DNA from 2 places in the Aerococcus sp. UMB1112A genome. Region 1 is predicted to be linked to the other one. Evidence: predicted binding sites of a transcription regulator. Region 1 holds the regulator's gene; the other holds the start of a gene.

Region 1 (6,796 bases):
CTAGGGAGACGCTTGAATTAACTAAATGCGCCAGTGAAATGCGGGCACTTGTGATCGCTTGTTTAGGACTTAAAAACCCAACTTATCGCGGAAAATTTTTGTATAGGACCGACTGACTGGAACCTTGAGCTGGTCTAGGCTGAGCATATAAGTTTGGTTGAAATAGGGTTCGATCCGTTTGATGGCAGATAAGCGGACGATATAAGAGCGGTGGACTTGGAGGAAATCTTGATCAGCTAGCTTTTCTGCAAAGCTCTTGAGGGTCTCTGAACTATTGTAAGCCTGAGCACTTGTGTAAAGAAGGGTATTGCCTGCTTCTGCTACAATGGCTTGGATGTCCGCTTGGTCGAGCAGGACAATGGCCTCTCCTTCCTGGACCGGAAAACGTTTGGGACTGGCTTCTGAACCAGCTTGCGGCCGCTTGACGAGGTGTTCAATCTTTTGGATACACTGCTCGATACGGTCTTCTTCGAAGGGTTTCATGATATAATCCACGGCATCCAAGTTGAAGGCATCCAGGGCATATTCCTGGTAGGCCGTCGCAAAGACCACTAGAGGGGGTTTGGGCATCTGCCGGATGACATCGGCAATTTTAAGGCCTGTCTCGCCTACTAACTGTACATCTAAAAAGACCAGGTCGATCTTCTGGCTTAAGAGCACTGTTAGGGCCTCTTCGACACTAGCCGCTTCTTCAATTTGCCAGTCTTTGCGTTGGTTATGGATGAGGTATTGGAGCTCGTCACGGGCTAGGGGTTCATCATCAACAAGTAAAAGATGCATTAGTCATTCTTCCTTTCAATTGGGATGAGGCAGCTCACTCGGGTGCCTGCCTGGGAGGTCTCGATGTCGAACTGAGCCTGGTCATTGTAGAGAGTTTTTAGTCGCTGGCGAATATTGTTGAGGGCCGTCCCGTTCCCCTTACTTGGAATGCTTTCATTATTAAAGATCGCCGCTAATTTATCCTCCCCTATGCCAGAACCATTGTCGCTGACACTTAAGGCCAGCTCTTGGTCTTGGACCTGTACCCTGATGGTCAGAGCCTGGTCGTTCTTGTTTGCCTTATTTTCAAAGGCGTGCTGGATAGCGTTCTCAACCAACATTTGGAGGACAAAAGGAGGAATTAAAAGATCCAGGCTCGCCGGATCGATTACTTTTGAGATTTGATAGCGGTCAGGGAAACGCGCCTGGATAATCGAGAGATAGGCTTGGATGTGTTCTAATTCTTGGCTGATGCTAATTTTTTCATTGCGGGCCCCATTCAGATTGGCCCGGAAATAGTGGCTCAATTCAATCAGAAGTTGTCGGGCACGGTTGGGATCTAAGCGCACTAAGGAACTGATGGTGTTCATGGCATTGAAGAAGAAGTGGGGGTTGACCTGGGCTTGGAGCGACTTAATTTCGGCATCCTTCAAAAGCCGGGTGTTTTGGTCAGCAATTTTTAATTCGTATTGCATGGAGAGGATCTGGGAAAGCCCAAGGAGGATTTCTTCGATCAAGGGATTGGGTTCCGCATGGCTATTGAATTCTAGGATAAAAAGGCTGTGCAAGTCTTCCTTGACGAAGATGGGCAGGGAGAGGTAATCGCCGACTTGGATGAGCTGTCCAGCCTCGGCTTGGCCCTGGTAGGCTTGCCAAAAATCGCTGATTTGGTCACGGCTGAGGGCGAGTGACTTGGGATAGGCGTAGAGCTGGCTTTTGGGGCTATAGACGGCGATGGCTTGGAGGTCGAAGCTCTCATAGAGTTTAAGTGAAATGATCTCCGCGCTCTCTTGGGTCATTTGACTGGAGAAGTAGGGCAGGATCTTTTGAGTCACCAGGAAAATATCCTTGGTCTGGGAAATCTTTGCCCACTCTAAATCGCGCAAGCTCTGCTGGATAACGCTCAAAAAAAGCCAGACCCCTAGCCCATCCGTTACTAGCATAGGTAGAGCGATAAGTTGGAGGAGAGATTGGGCTTCCTGGCTAGAAGGAGAGAGGAGGGCAATGAGGGACAATTGGATTAGCTCCAAGCCCATGAGCGAAAGAGCAGCCTGGCGGACTTGGATAGCCTTGAGCGAACTGGGAAAAAACTGACCTAGATAGGCTGCTGCTAAGCCGATACAGAGGGAGGATGTCACATAGATATATGCCGTATCCCCACCTTGGAGCCAGCGGATTAAAGCCGATAGACCTGCAATGGGCAAGCTCAGGGCAAAGCCACCAACCAGACCTGCGATACCGATAATAACGACCCGGAAGTTAGCAATAGCAGAGCCCGCCTGGATGGACCAGGTGTGGACGGGGACAATCTCCCTTGAGGCAAGGATTTCAATCCCAGAAATATTGGCAAAGACGGTGAAGGCAGCAAAGACGACCAATAAGACCAGGTAGTCTTTTTTTGATTGACGGTTGACCAGGGCCTCCTTGAAGCGGGGAATATAGAGTAGGGCGTAGGCGAGAAGAACCATCAAGCCGGCCCGCTCCATCAACAGCATAAAAAGTTCAAGCATTTAACGAGCCTCTCTTCATGAAAAATAGTTGGGGTTTAGCAATTATATACACTATTGATCGATTTTCTTTAGCTATTGCTAAGTTTAACAGATTCTCCTAAAAGCGACTAGAGGCTGAAGATTGCCTCTTACAATTTTTAATTTTATCATTATAATAAGGATAAAGCGTTTTATTAGAAAGGAATGATTAGATGGTAAGAAAAGGATGGCGATTGCTTCTCCTGGTCTCCTTGGTCTTCTTATTAGGAGCCTGCCAGGGACAGAAGGGCCAACAGAAGGTATTAATTGGTTCTAAGGCTTCGGATGCTGAAATCTGGCGCTATATTGCTAAGTCGGATGCAGCTCAGGAGGCTGGTTTTGAAATTGAGGTTAAAGATTTTGTCGAAGGTCCAGTTCTCAATACAGCGACGGCTGAAGGGGAGGTTGATGTCAATGCCTTCCAGAATTTTGCCTACATGAATAGCTTCAACCAAGAACAAGGCGACTCCCTTGTAGCTCTGGGATCGACTTATTTTGAACCCATGGGCCTGTATTCCGCTAACTTGGACAAGTTGGAAGATCTGGACCAAGGGGCTCATATCGGCTTAGCAGACTATCCTTCTGACCAGTCCCGGGCCTTGCTCTTGCTTCAGGCAGCGGGCTTAATTGAGTTAAGTGATGAAGAGAAGAGCCTCTACAGTGTGGATGATATCCAGGCCAACCCCAAACAATTAAATTTTGACGTGATGAATGAGAATACCCTACCACGCAGCTTGACTGACCTAGATGCGGCCTGCATCGGCAACACGATTGCCATGGAAGCAGGCTTGGATCTAGAAGAGGATACGATCTATAAAGAAAGTGTCAATGACGATACTCTGGGCAGCGTCAATATCCTTGCGGTTGCCAAGGACCATCCCAATAAAGAAGCCCTTAAAAAACTTCTCGACCTCTACCATTCGGAGGATGTTCAAAATTTTGTTAAGGAAAAATTTAAAGGGACCAAACAGCCGGTTAAATTAGACCAGGAAGAAATTAAAGCAGCCAGTCAATACGAGAAGTAAGAGGCATTAACCAAAAGTCATGTTCAATTTGTTCATGACTTTTTTATTTAAAATGGACATCCCTAAGCTTATGAAACTAGGGCTTTTTTTAGCCTAAGTAGATAGTTTAGATCTTTGGTCTAGTGCACATATATTTTCTCTTGTTAAAAGATCAAAAAAATGTTTGACTATTGTTGACATTAATTTCTGAACATGATATATTATATGTGTTAGCAGTTGAAGTCGCCAAGTGCTAAAGAGGTGAGAACATGTTAACAGAAAGACAAATGCTGATCTTGCAGGCAGTGATCGATGCTCATGCGTCCCTTGCTGAGCCTGTGGGGTCCAAGGCCTTAGCTGATGACCCCCATATTAATGCAAGTTCGGCGACTATCCGTAATGAGATGAGTTATTTGGAGAAGCTTGGCTTGTTAACGAAGATGCATTCCTCTTCAGGACGAGTGCCGACTGAGTCAGGCTACCGCTATTATATCAATTATATTTTGCCCCGTTACGGGGGACTAATTGATCGCGGTTTAAGTCGAGACCAGGCTGAGCGGGTTGAAGAGATTTTTGCTTCGCCCTATACCCAGTTGGCAGATATAATTGCTCGGTCAACTGAGGCGATGGCTGAACTGACAAGTTACGTTGCTATCGCCTTGGGTCCTCAAGTAACCCACCATCGCTTAGCTGCCTTTCGGATTGTTGGCATGACACCACACAAGGCAATGGCGATTCTCATTACTGACCAAGAAGCTGTTGAAAATCAAGTCTTCACGATTCCTGAAGGATTGGACGAAGGCGCGCTTGACCAGCTTGTTCATTTGGTGAATGAAGAGCTGGTGGGACTCCCACTCTATGAAGTTGTCCTGCGTTTGCGCCAAGACTATATCCACTATTTGGATCGTTCGGTCCAACATTTACTTGAGAAAGAGTTACTCATTCAAAGCTTGCTGATGAAATTAAATGAAGAGAGGCTCAATATTCAAGGCACGGATAAGTTTTATCAAACATTATCGAAGAAAGACGAGATTGACCAAATCTTAAATCTTAATGCCTTATTGAGCGACCAAGATGTGGTCACCCAGCTAATCGAGGAACCCCAAACCGGTATTCAGATTCGCATCGGCAAGGAATTAGAAGATAAACGGCTCAAGCATATGAGTTTAATGACTTCAACAATTGGTGAAGAAGATCCTGCTAATCAAATTACATTTGCGATTCTCGGTCCAGAAACCATGTCTTACTTGCAGGTTGCCCAGCTTTTTAATGGGATGCGATCTGCCATTCGCAGGTATTTGGATGAGAGCAATGAATTAAGGCAAAATTAAAAAGGAGGCTTTACTCAAGTGTCAGATCAGGAAAAAGATTTCGAAAGAGAAGAAGAAAAAGAGAAAGTTTCTAATGAAGAAGTCGACGAACAAACTGAAACAAATGAAACAAATATAGAAAAAGAAGAAAGTCAAGCAGATCCGGTGGCTGAATTGGAAGATAAGATCGCGCAAAAAGATGATCAAATCTTACGTTTATCTGCTGAAATCAAAAATATCCAGCGCCGCAATGCTAACGAAAGACAAGATGCGGCCAAGTATCGGTCACAAAATTTGGCCCAAGCCATTCTTCCTTCCCTAGATAATTTGGAACGCGCCTTGGCTATTGAAGCTGATGACGAAGCGTCCAATAATCTGAAGAAGGGGGTTGAGATGGTCCACCAAAGCTTGCTTCAAGCCTTGAAGGCAGAAGGGGTTGAGGTGATCGATCCAGTCGGTGAAGCCTTTGACCCGAACTTCCACCAATCCGTTTCTTCTGTGCCTGCTGAAGAAGGTCAAGAAGCAGAAGAAATTGTTGAAGTTTACCAAAAAGGTTATGTCTTAAAGGACCGCGTCTTAAGACCTGCAATGGTTATCATTGCACAATAAAAAAAGACTAATGTTCACGCTATAGAGCGAATAATCGAAGAAAAGGAGATTTTACATTATGGCAAAAATTATTGGTATTGACTTAGGAACTACAAACTCAGCTGTCGCAGTACTTGAAGGTGGCGAACCTAAGATTATTCCAAACCCAGAAGGTAACCGGACGACACCATCTGTTGTATCCTTTAAAGATGGGGAATCATCTGTCGGTGAAGTAGCTAAACGTCAAATGGTTACCAACCCTAATTCAGTTGCATCCATCAAACGTCACATGGGTGAATCGGGTTACAAGGTTCACTTAAATGATAAGGATTATACCCCTGAAGAAATCTCTGCCATGATTCTTCAATACCTGAAGAAATATGCGGAAGACTACCTCGGCGAAACGGTAAGCAATGCCGTGATTACCGTTCCTGCTTACTTTAACGATGCCCAACGTCAAGCAACTAAAGATGCTGGTCAGATCGCTGGCTTGAAGGTTGACCGGATTGTTAACGAACCAACCGCAGCTGCCCTAGCTTATGGCTTAGACAAGACTGATTCTGAAGAACAAGTTCTCGTCTTTGACTTGGGTGGTGGGACTTTCGACGTTTCCATCCTTGAATTAGGCGATGGTGTCTTCGAAGTACTATCCACTGCAGGTGACAATGAACTTGGTGGGGATGACTTCGATAACAAGATTGTTGACTTCTTAGTTGAAGACTTTAAGAAGGAAAATGGGATTGACCTCTCATCTGACAAGATGGCTATGCAACGTCTAAAAGACGCCGCTGAAAAAGCTAAGAAAGACTTGTCAGGGGTTACTTCAACCCAAATCAGCTTACCTTTCATTTCAGCTGGTGAATCCGGTCCTCTACACTTAGAAACTACTTTAAGTCGGGCTAAGTTCAATGAATTAACGGCTGACCTGGTTGAACGGACGAAGAAACCTGTCCAACAAGCCTTAGCTGATGCTGGCCTTAAAGCTTCAGATATTGATGAAGTGATCTTAGTTGGGGGGTCTACCCGTATTCCAGCGGTTGTTGACGCCGTTAAACAACAAACAGGCAAAGATCCTAACCGTTCTGTTAACCCTGACGAAGTGGTTGCCATGGGTGCCGCTATCCAAGGTGGGGTAATTACAGGTGATGTGAAGGACGTTGTACTCTTAGACGTTACCCCATTATCACTGGGTATCGAAACCATGGGTGGTGTCTTCACCAAGTTAATCGACCGGAATACAACTATTCCAACTTCTAAATCTCAAGTCTTCTCAACTGCAGCTGATAACCAACCAGCCGTAGACATTCACGTTCTCCAAGGTGAACGTCCAATGGCAGAAGACAACAAGACTTTAGGACGCTTCCAATTAACTGATATCAACCCAGCC
Region 2 (6,796 bases), on a different contig from region 1:
ATAACAGGCATATCTAAGAAGACTAAAGATTGACGGAGGGTATGGTTAGCGATAGCACCACCGATACCTGCTGGTGATTGTGAGGCAACAAGAGCTGGCTTGCCTTCCCAAACGCTTGAACCATATGGACGAGAACCTAAGTCGATCGCATTCTTCAAGCTCGCTGGAATGCTACGGTTGTGTTCAGGTGTGACGAAGATAATAGCATCTTGAGCGCGCACTTCATCACGGAAACGTGTATATTCAGCAGGTTGTTCAGCTGCTTCATCATAGTCTTGGCTATAGAGTGGAAGGTCAGCCGTTTCGATAAAGGTCACTTCAGCGTCACTTGGTAAACCTGCCACTAATCCTTTTGCAATTGCTTCAGAAAATGAATTCTTACGGATTGAACCTAAAACTACACCATATTTTGCCATAAAATAAATCTCCTTCTTTCTTTTATACTTTTGACTTAATAATTTATCTTATACTTCTATGATAATAGTTCAGTTTCGAAATTTCAAGCCAAACGACTCGAAAAGTTTTTGGTATTTGTAGTTATAAGTAAAAAACAAGAACCCTCTTCTGAGAGTTCTTGCTTCTTCTTTAATCAGTGGCTTAGTACATGCCACCAGCCATAGCACTTGGGTCAACTGCTGGTGCTTCTAGTTCTGGTTTATCCGCAACAACACTTTCTGTTGAGAGGATAAGGCCTGCAACTGAGCCAGCATTTTGTAGGGCTGAACGCGTTACCTTAGTTGGGTCAACAATCCCAGCTTCAATCATATCTACCCATTCATTGTTTTGGGCATTGAAACCAATACCTAGGTCTTTAGAACGGAGGCGTTCCACAATAACTGAGCCTTCTAAGCCAGCATTTTCAACAATTTGGCGGAGAGGTTCTTCCAAGGCGCGGGCTACAATCCGAGCACCTGTTGCGGCGTCACCTTCCAGCTCTTCGGTTGCTTTTTCAACTTTTTCTTGAACGTTCATGAGAGCAGTACCCCCACCAGCAACGATACCTTCTTCAACTGCTGCACGGGTTGCATTCAAGGCATCTTCAATGCGGAGTTTACGTTCTTTTTGTTCAGATTCAGTTGCGGCACCGACTTTAACAACGGCTACCCCACCAGCTAATTTAGCTAAGCGTTCTTGGAGTTTTTCACGGTCATAGTCAGATGTGCTTTCTTCGATTTGTTTACGGATTAAGGCAATACGTTGTTCTAATTGTTCCTTATTGCCGCCACCTTCAACAACTGTGGTGTGGTCCTTGGTTACAGTAACGCTACCAGCCTTACCTAAATGGTTGATGGTTGCGTCTTTCAATTCTAAGCCGAGATCTTCAGAGATCACTTGACCACCCGTTAAGACAGCTAAGTCTTCTAGCATTTCTTTACGACGGTCGCCGAAACCTGGTGCTTTAACAGCAACCACATTCATGGTCCCGCGTAATTTGTTCAGTACTAGGGTTGGGAGAGCTTCCCCATCTACATCATCAGCAATTAAGAGCAGTGGGCTACCTTGTTGTAAGATTTGTTCAAGAAGAGGAAGGATATCTTGGATATTTGAAATCTTACGGTCTGTTAAGAGAATGTAAGGATTTTCCAAGCTGGCTTCCATTTTTTCATTGTCTGTTACCATATATTGGGAGAGGTAACCGCGGTCGAATTCCATCCCTTCAACCACATCTAAGGTCGTATCGATAGACTTAGAGTCTTCAATGGTAATCACACCATCTTCGCCAACCTTGCCCATAGCTTCAGCAATTAGCTTGCCGACTTCTTGGTCACCTGATGAGATAGCGGCAACGTTAGCAATGGCATCTTGAGATTCCACTTGAACAGAGTTTTCCTTCAAGCCTTCAACAGCTGTCCGGATTGCTTCGTCAATCCCGCGGCGAACGCCGACAGGGTTAGCACCAGCGGTCACATTCTTCAAGCCTTCACGAACAATCGCTTGGGTTAGGATTGTTGCAGTAGTGGTTCCGTCACCAGCTACATCATTGGTCTTAGAAGCTACTTCAGCGACTAATTTAGCCCCCATGTTTTCGAAGTGGTCTTCTAATTCGATATCTTTAGCAATGGTTACCCCATCATTAGTGATCAATGGTGAACCATAGCTTTGTTCGAGGACAACGTTACGTCCCTTAGGCCCCAAGGTAATCTTCACCGTATTCGCTAACTTGTCCACACCGCGCACTAAAGCTTGACGGGCATCTTCTGAAAATTTAATATCTTTTGCCATTAAAATTCATGCTCCTCTCGATACACAAGTAATGATTCAATCTTTAAATTTAATTTTTGATCTAGTCTTCAATGACAGCGACAATATCTTTCGCCTTTAAGATGAGGTATTTTTCACCAGCATATTCCACTTCATTGCCGGCATATTTTTCAAATAAGACAAGGTCATCTTTCTTAACTGGACTTGTGAAATCTTCTGTTTCATCTGCAACTGCAATAACACGTCCCACTTGGGATTTTTCTTGGGCTGCAGATGGTAGTATAATACCAGACGTTGTTTTTTCTTCTTGTTCTTCAAGCTGAACAATCACACGTTCATTTAAAGGTTTTAACATAATTCACATTCCTCCATCAGTTCCAAAAACAATTCACTTTTTATCGTTAGCACTCACAACTTCCAAGTGCTAACTTACATTTATTATCTTAAAACATTTTATTTTAGAATGCAAGTCTTTTGTTGACTTTTTTTGACCTTTTAGCCTTTCTTTAAATTTTCCGCCAAAATAGCTGATCTCACTTGTCTTTTAGCTATATTTTCGTTACATTACATATTACGATGCAAGATTAAAAAGGAGTGTTGCTATGTCTTTACAATCACTAGTCATGAATATTGTGCTAAAAATCATCCTGGCTGGTCTCTTCCTCTCCCTGGCTATTTCAATGGTCAGTGAAAACGGTTGGTCCTTCCTTCCCTTCATTAATATTCTCTTAGCAAGCCACGATATCTTCCAAAGTATCCAATTAATTCGAGCCTACCAGAGAATCAAAAATCTATAAACCAGATAAGTCGGCTTAAAAGCCATTAATCAAAAAGTGCCCCAAAGAGAGCTACTTGGCTCCTTTGAGGCACTTTTTTGATCGTTTTAGGCTAGAAAGTTTTTCTCCTTAGTGGTTGGTCACGTAGTAGATCAGCGTTTGTAATTCATTAGCTAAGTCAACTGTTTGGACAAAAATATCTTTAGGAACATTAAGTCGGCTGGCCGAAAAATTCAAAATACCCTTGACGCCAGCTTCTTCAAGCTGTGGCACCACACTCTGAGCAGCCTGACCTGGTACGGCCAAGATCACGATATCGATCTGGCGCGCTTCCAATTGGTCAACTAACTCGTCCATACTATAAATCGGAACCCCCTCATGAATCTTCCCCACCTTATCTGGGTCAATATCAAAAGCGGCATTAATATGAACATTGTTTGACTGCTTAAAATTATAAGAAATTAAGGCATTCCCCAAATTCCCCACACCGATCAGAGCGACCATGGTGAGCTGGTCTTGGCTCAGTAGGCGGCTGAAAAATTCAATTAAATGATCAATTTCATAACCATAGCCCCGTTTGCCTAAAGTCCCAAAATAAGAAAAATCACGTCGGATGGTGGCACTGTCCACTTTTACCGCATCAGAAATCTGTTCGGAAGAGACACGGTCCATCCCCATTGCCTTGAAATTCTTCAAGCATCGATAGTAGATTGATAAGCGTTTAGCTGTTGCCTTTGGTATCTTTTTCACTAGAATCCCCCCTGTTTGTTCAATTGTGAAAAATAGAATAGGAATATTTTACCAGGATTTCGACTTTGGAGCAAATCTAAAACTTTAATTTAAGCTTAAGCCGAAACCATAAGTGTAGCTATTTCCCGCACTATCTTGATAGGCATAAGCGCGGTCCATATACTTGTCCTTATCGTAGCCTGGTACATCATTTGGTGAGGCACAAATGCCTTCATCATTAACCGCAATCACGTCATCATTGGCAGGTAGGGTTAGAGGCAATTTCCCCTTGGCAGGGCAGGCCCCTGTATAGACATCAATGATGGCCTGGATAAAGCTATTGAAGCTGGCAGTTAAGGCATCAGCTAAAGGCTCAACATTTTCCAAGATAAATGGCAAGTCGAGGTTAACGTTAATAATCGTATGGTCAACCGCTGCTTGGATGGCCTTCACCCGGTCGAGGTCCACGTTGGTTGCTTGGTGGATCTGTAAGTCCAGATAGCCTGAAGTGGCTTCGAAGTAAGAACCCGAGATTGGTTCTAAGAAGAGTAAGGCAATATCCGCTTCGTGGTAGTCCGTCACCAGGTCAATCTGTGGGAAGGCCTTGCGAATCTGCTCTGGTAATTCTTGGTTCAGTTCATCGGTATTACCGAAGATTCCTTGCTTGCGGCGGCTGGCCATTTCCTCTTCATTATAGACCTTGGTAAAGATTTCCGCATAAACTTTTTTGCCCGCTAACTTGTCCTCAGTCAAAGGCAAGAGCTCTTGGTCATTCTTCAAGAGAACCACCGATTCCTGGTGGGCCTGATAGGCTATCTCGCGGCTATCTTCCGTATTGGTGATAGCTTCTGCCTGGTCAATATCTTGGTAAGGATTCTCGAATAAGCCGAGAGCAAAAAGCTCCTTCAAAGTGCCTTCCAAACGGGCATTCACTGTCTCTTCGTCGACCAAGCCCTGGGTCATGGCTTCCTCAAAGGCTTCAACCTCTGTGGTCCCCGAGACAATATTCGTCCCCGCCTTGAGCATCTTAGCTACCCGCTCCGGCTTAGTTAGGTCTTCAACACCCCAGGCACAAGCATCCAAGACCCCTGTATCTGAGTTGATATAGCCCTTAAAGCCTAGGTCATCACGCAAGAGCTCTTGGAGGAATTGGCGGTTGTAAGCAAAAGCAACATCCTCTTCAAAACCTGCTTGGAAGGGTTCTTGGGGCAGGTTGGATTTTTCCTGGCTAGGAATCGCATAGTAAGGCATGATCGAGCTTGGTTGGTGCTTAATAGCTGCCTTGAAGGGTGGTAAGTGATAGGTCTCTAAACTATTAGGAGTTGGGTAAACATTAAACTTCCCTTCTTCATAGTGAGGGTCGAAGCCATTCTCCCGTGCACCACCACCTGGGAAGTGCTTGATGGTGAGGGCAACGCCCTGGTCATCTAAGTCCTCTCCTTGGTAGACAGGAATAATCGTTTCAGCAATTTCTGAAATCTGTTCGGGATTCTCGCCAAAGGTTCCCGAAGTCCTAAACCAGCGGGGGTCCGTCGCGGTATCTACCATATACATATAACCCTTGCGGATATTGTTGTGCCAGAATTCTTGCTTACCAATTTCAGCAAAGGCCTTGATCAAAGGCATATTGCGAGTGGCTGCTAGACCCAGGGTGCCAGGAAATTGGGTAAAGCGCCCAATCGCTGATTCTGCATTAAAAGCGGCTTCGTTGTTTTCATTCTTCGAATTGGATAAGACCAGCAAGGGAATCCCTAAGCGACTTTCCTCGACCATCTCCTGCATAGTATTGACCCAGGTCACGATCTCTTCCGGCTCGGCATTCTCTCTTAAGATAATATGCCGGATTTGGAAGTCTTCCAAAAGCGTCGAAGTCGGATACTCGTGCTTCGGATGGGGATACTGGATCTCCTTATCGGCTTCATTGATGACCCCATCATGGCTGGTTGGTTCACCTTCTTCAGCTGAAATTCCCATGGGCTTGTCGATAAGGACCATCATACCGGCTTTTTCGCGGAGATTCATCCGCCCGACTAAGTCCTTAGCTCGCTCTTCTGGACTCAGTCGCCAATCTTCATAAGGATTGACTCGACCATCTTTATTATGATCTTTGAAGCGTAAGCCATCGACTTCAACTTCTTCTAAGTGACGGCTCACTAATTTTCTTTGTTCCATTGAATCGCTCCTTCATATTCATTTCAATTATTTTATGCACACCATAAGTCTATTTTAAGGGATAAAGTCAATTTTGCAAGGCCTTTCACAATCTAAGCGAAATTTTGTTAGTCGTCCCTATGGCAGAATTATGCTAAACTAGGAATAGTATTTTAGAAGGAGGCTAGACAATGATTCTTTTACAAGGTTCCAATTTAGCCCGACATTTTGGGGCTGAGACCCTTTTTGAAGACATTCAAATTACAGTTCAAGATAACAGTCGCATTGGTCTAGTCGGTAGAAACGGTACTGGTAAATCGACCCTACTGAAGATCCTAGCGGGCATTGAGACTCCAGACCAAGGTACCGTCTCCCAACGCAAGGGAACCCGGATTGCCTATATGGACCAACACTCTGCTGTCAACAGCGAACGGACAGTCTATGAAGAGATGAAGAGCGTCTTTGCAGAAGACTTGGCCTTGATTGACCAGGCCAATGAAGCAGCCATGGTCCTGGCCGATGAAGCTGTCATCCAAGACCCTGACCGCTATGAACAAGCGCTGAAGACCTATGACCAAATCCAAGAAGAAATCAACCAGCGCAATGCCTATAGCTATGATTCAGAGATCCGTATGGTCCTCCACGGCTTCCGCTTCCCCGAAGACATGTACGACCAGCCTATTTCACAGATGTCTGGCGGTCAGCGGACCCGGCTGGCCCTGGCCAAGGTGCTCCTAGAGAAGCGGGACATCCTGATCCTAGACGAACCAACCAACCACCTGGATATCGATACCCTCAACTGGTTGGAAGGCTACCTGCCCAAGTATCCCGGCGCCCTCTTGATCGTCAGCCACGACCGCTACTTCCTCGACCATGTCAGCAATGAAACTTATGAGATGACCCACCACGGCATCGAACACTATGCCGGAAATTATAGC

Evidence for each region. Region 1 encodes HrcA, which represses chaperone genes, less so after heat shock. Its sites were predicted from a motif close to TTAGCACTCNNNNNNNNNGAGTGCTAA; they were not measured.
Region 2: QP860_RS09250 (co-chaperone GroES) is a predicted target of HrcA. The motif match lies at 2,604-2,630, and genes of this name have one in related genera.

What each region holds. Positions count from the first base shown of each region.
Region 1 covers NZ_JASPDS010000002.1:64,228-71,023, reverse strand. The annotation lists gene QP860_RS01510 (LytR/AlgR family response regulator transcription factor) at 70-780, opposite strand; gene QP860_RS01505 (LytS/YhcK type 5TM receptor domain-containing protein) at 780-2,489, opposite strand; gene QP860_RS01500 (MetQ/NlpA family ABC transporter substrate-binding protein) at 2,681-3,532, shown strand; gene hrcA (heat-inducible transcriptional repressor HrcA) at 3,781-4,842, shown strand; gene grpE (nucleotide exchange factor GrpE) at 4,861-5,430, shown strand; gene dnaK (molecular chaperone DnaK) at 5,489-6,796, shown strand, end outside.
Region 2 covers NZ_JASPDS010000022.1:4,752-11,547, reverse strand. The annotation lists gene QP860_RS09260 (NADPH-dependent FMN reductase) at 1-416, opposite strand, end outside; gene groL (chaperonin GroEL) at 598-2,223, opposite strand; gene QP860_RS09250 (co-chaperone GroES) at 2,285-2,557, opposite strand; gene QP860_RS09245 (hypothetical protein) at 2,805-2,999, shown strand; gene QP860_RS09240 (redox-sensing transcriptional repressor Rex) at 3,108-3,734, opposite strand; gene QP860_RS09235 (glycoside hydrolase family 3 protein) at 3,813-5,879, opposite strand; gene QP860_RS09230 (ABC-F family ATP-binding cassette domain-containing protein) at 6,050-6,796, shown strand, end outside.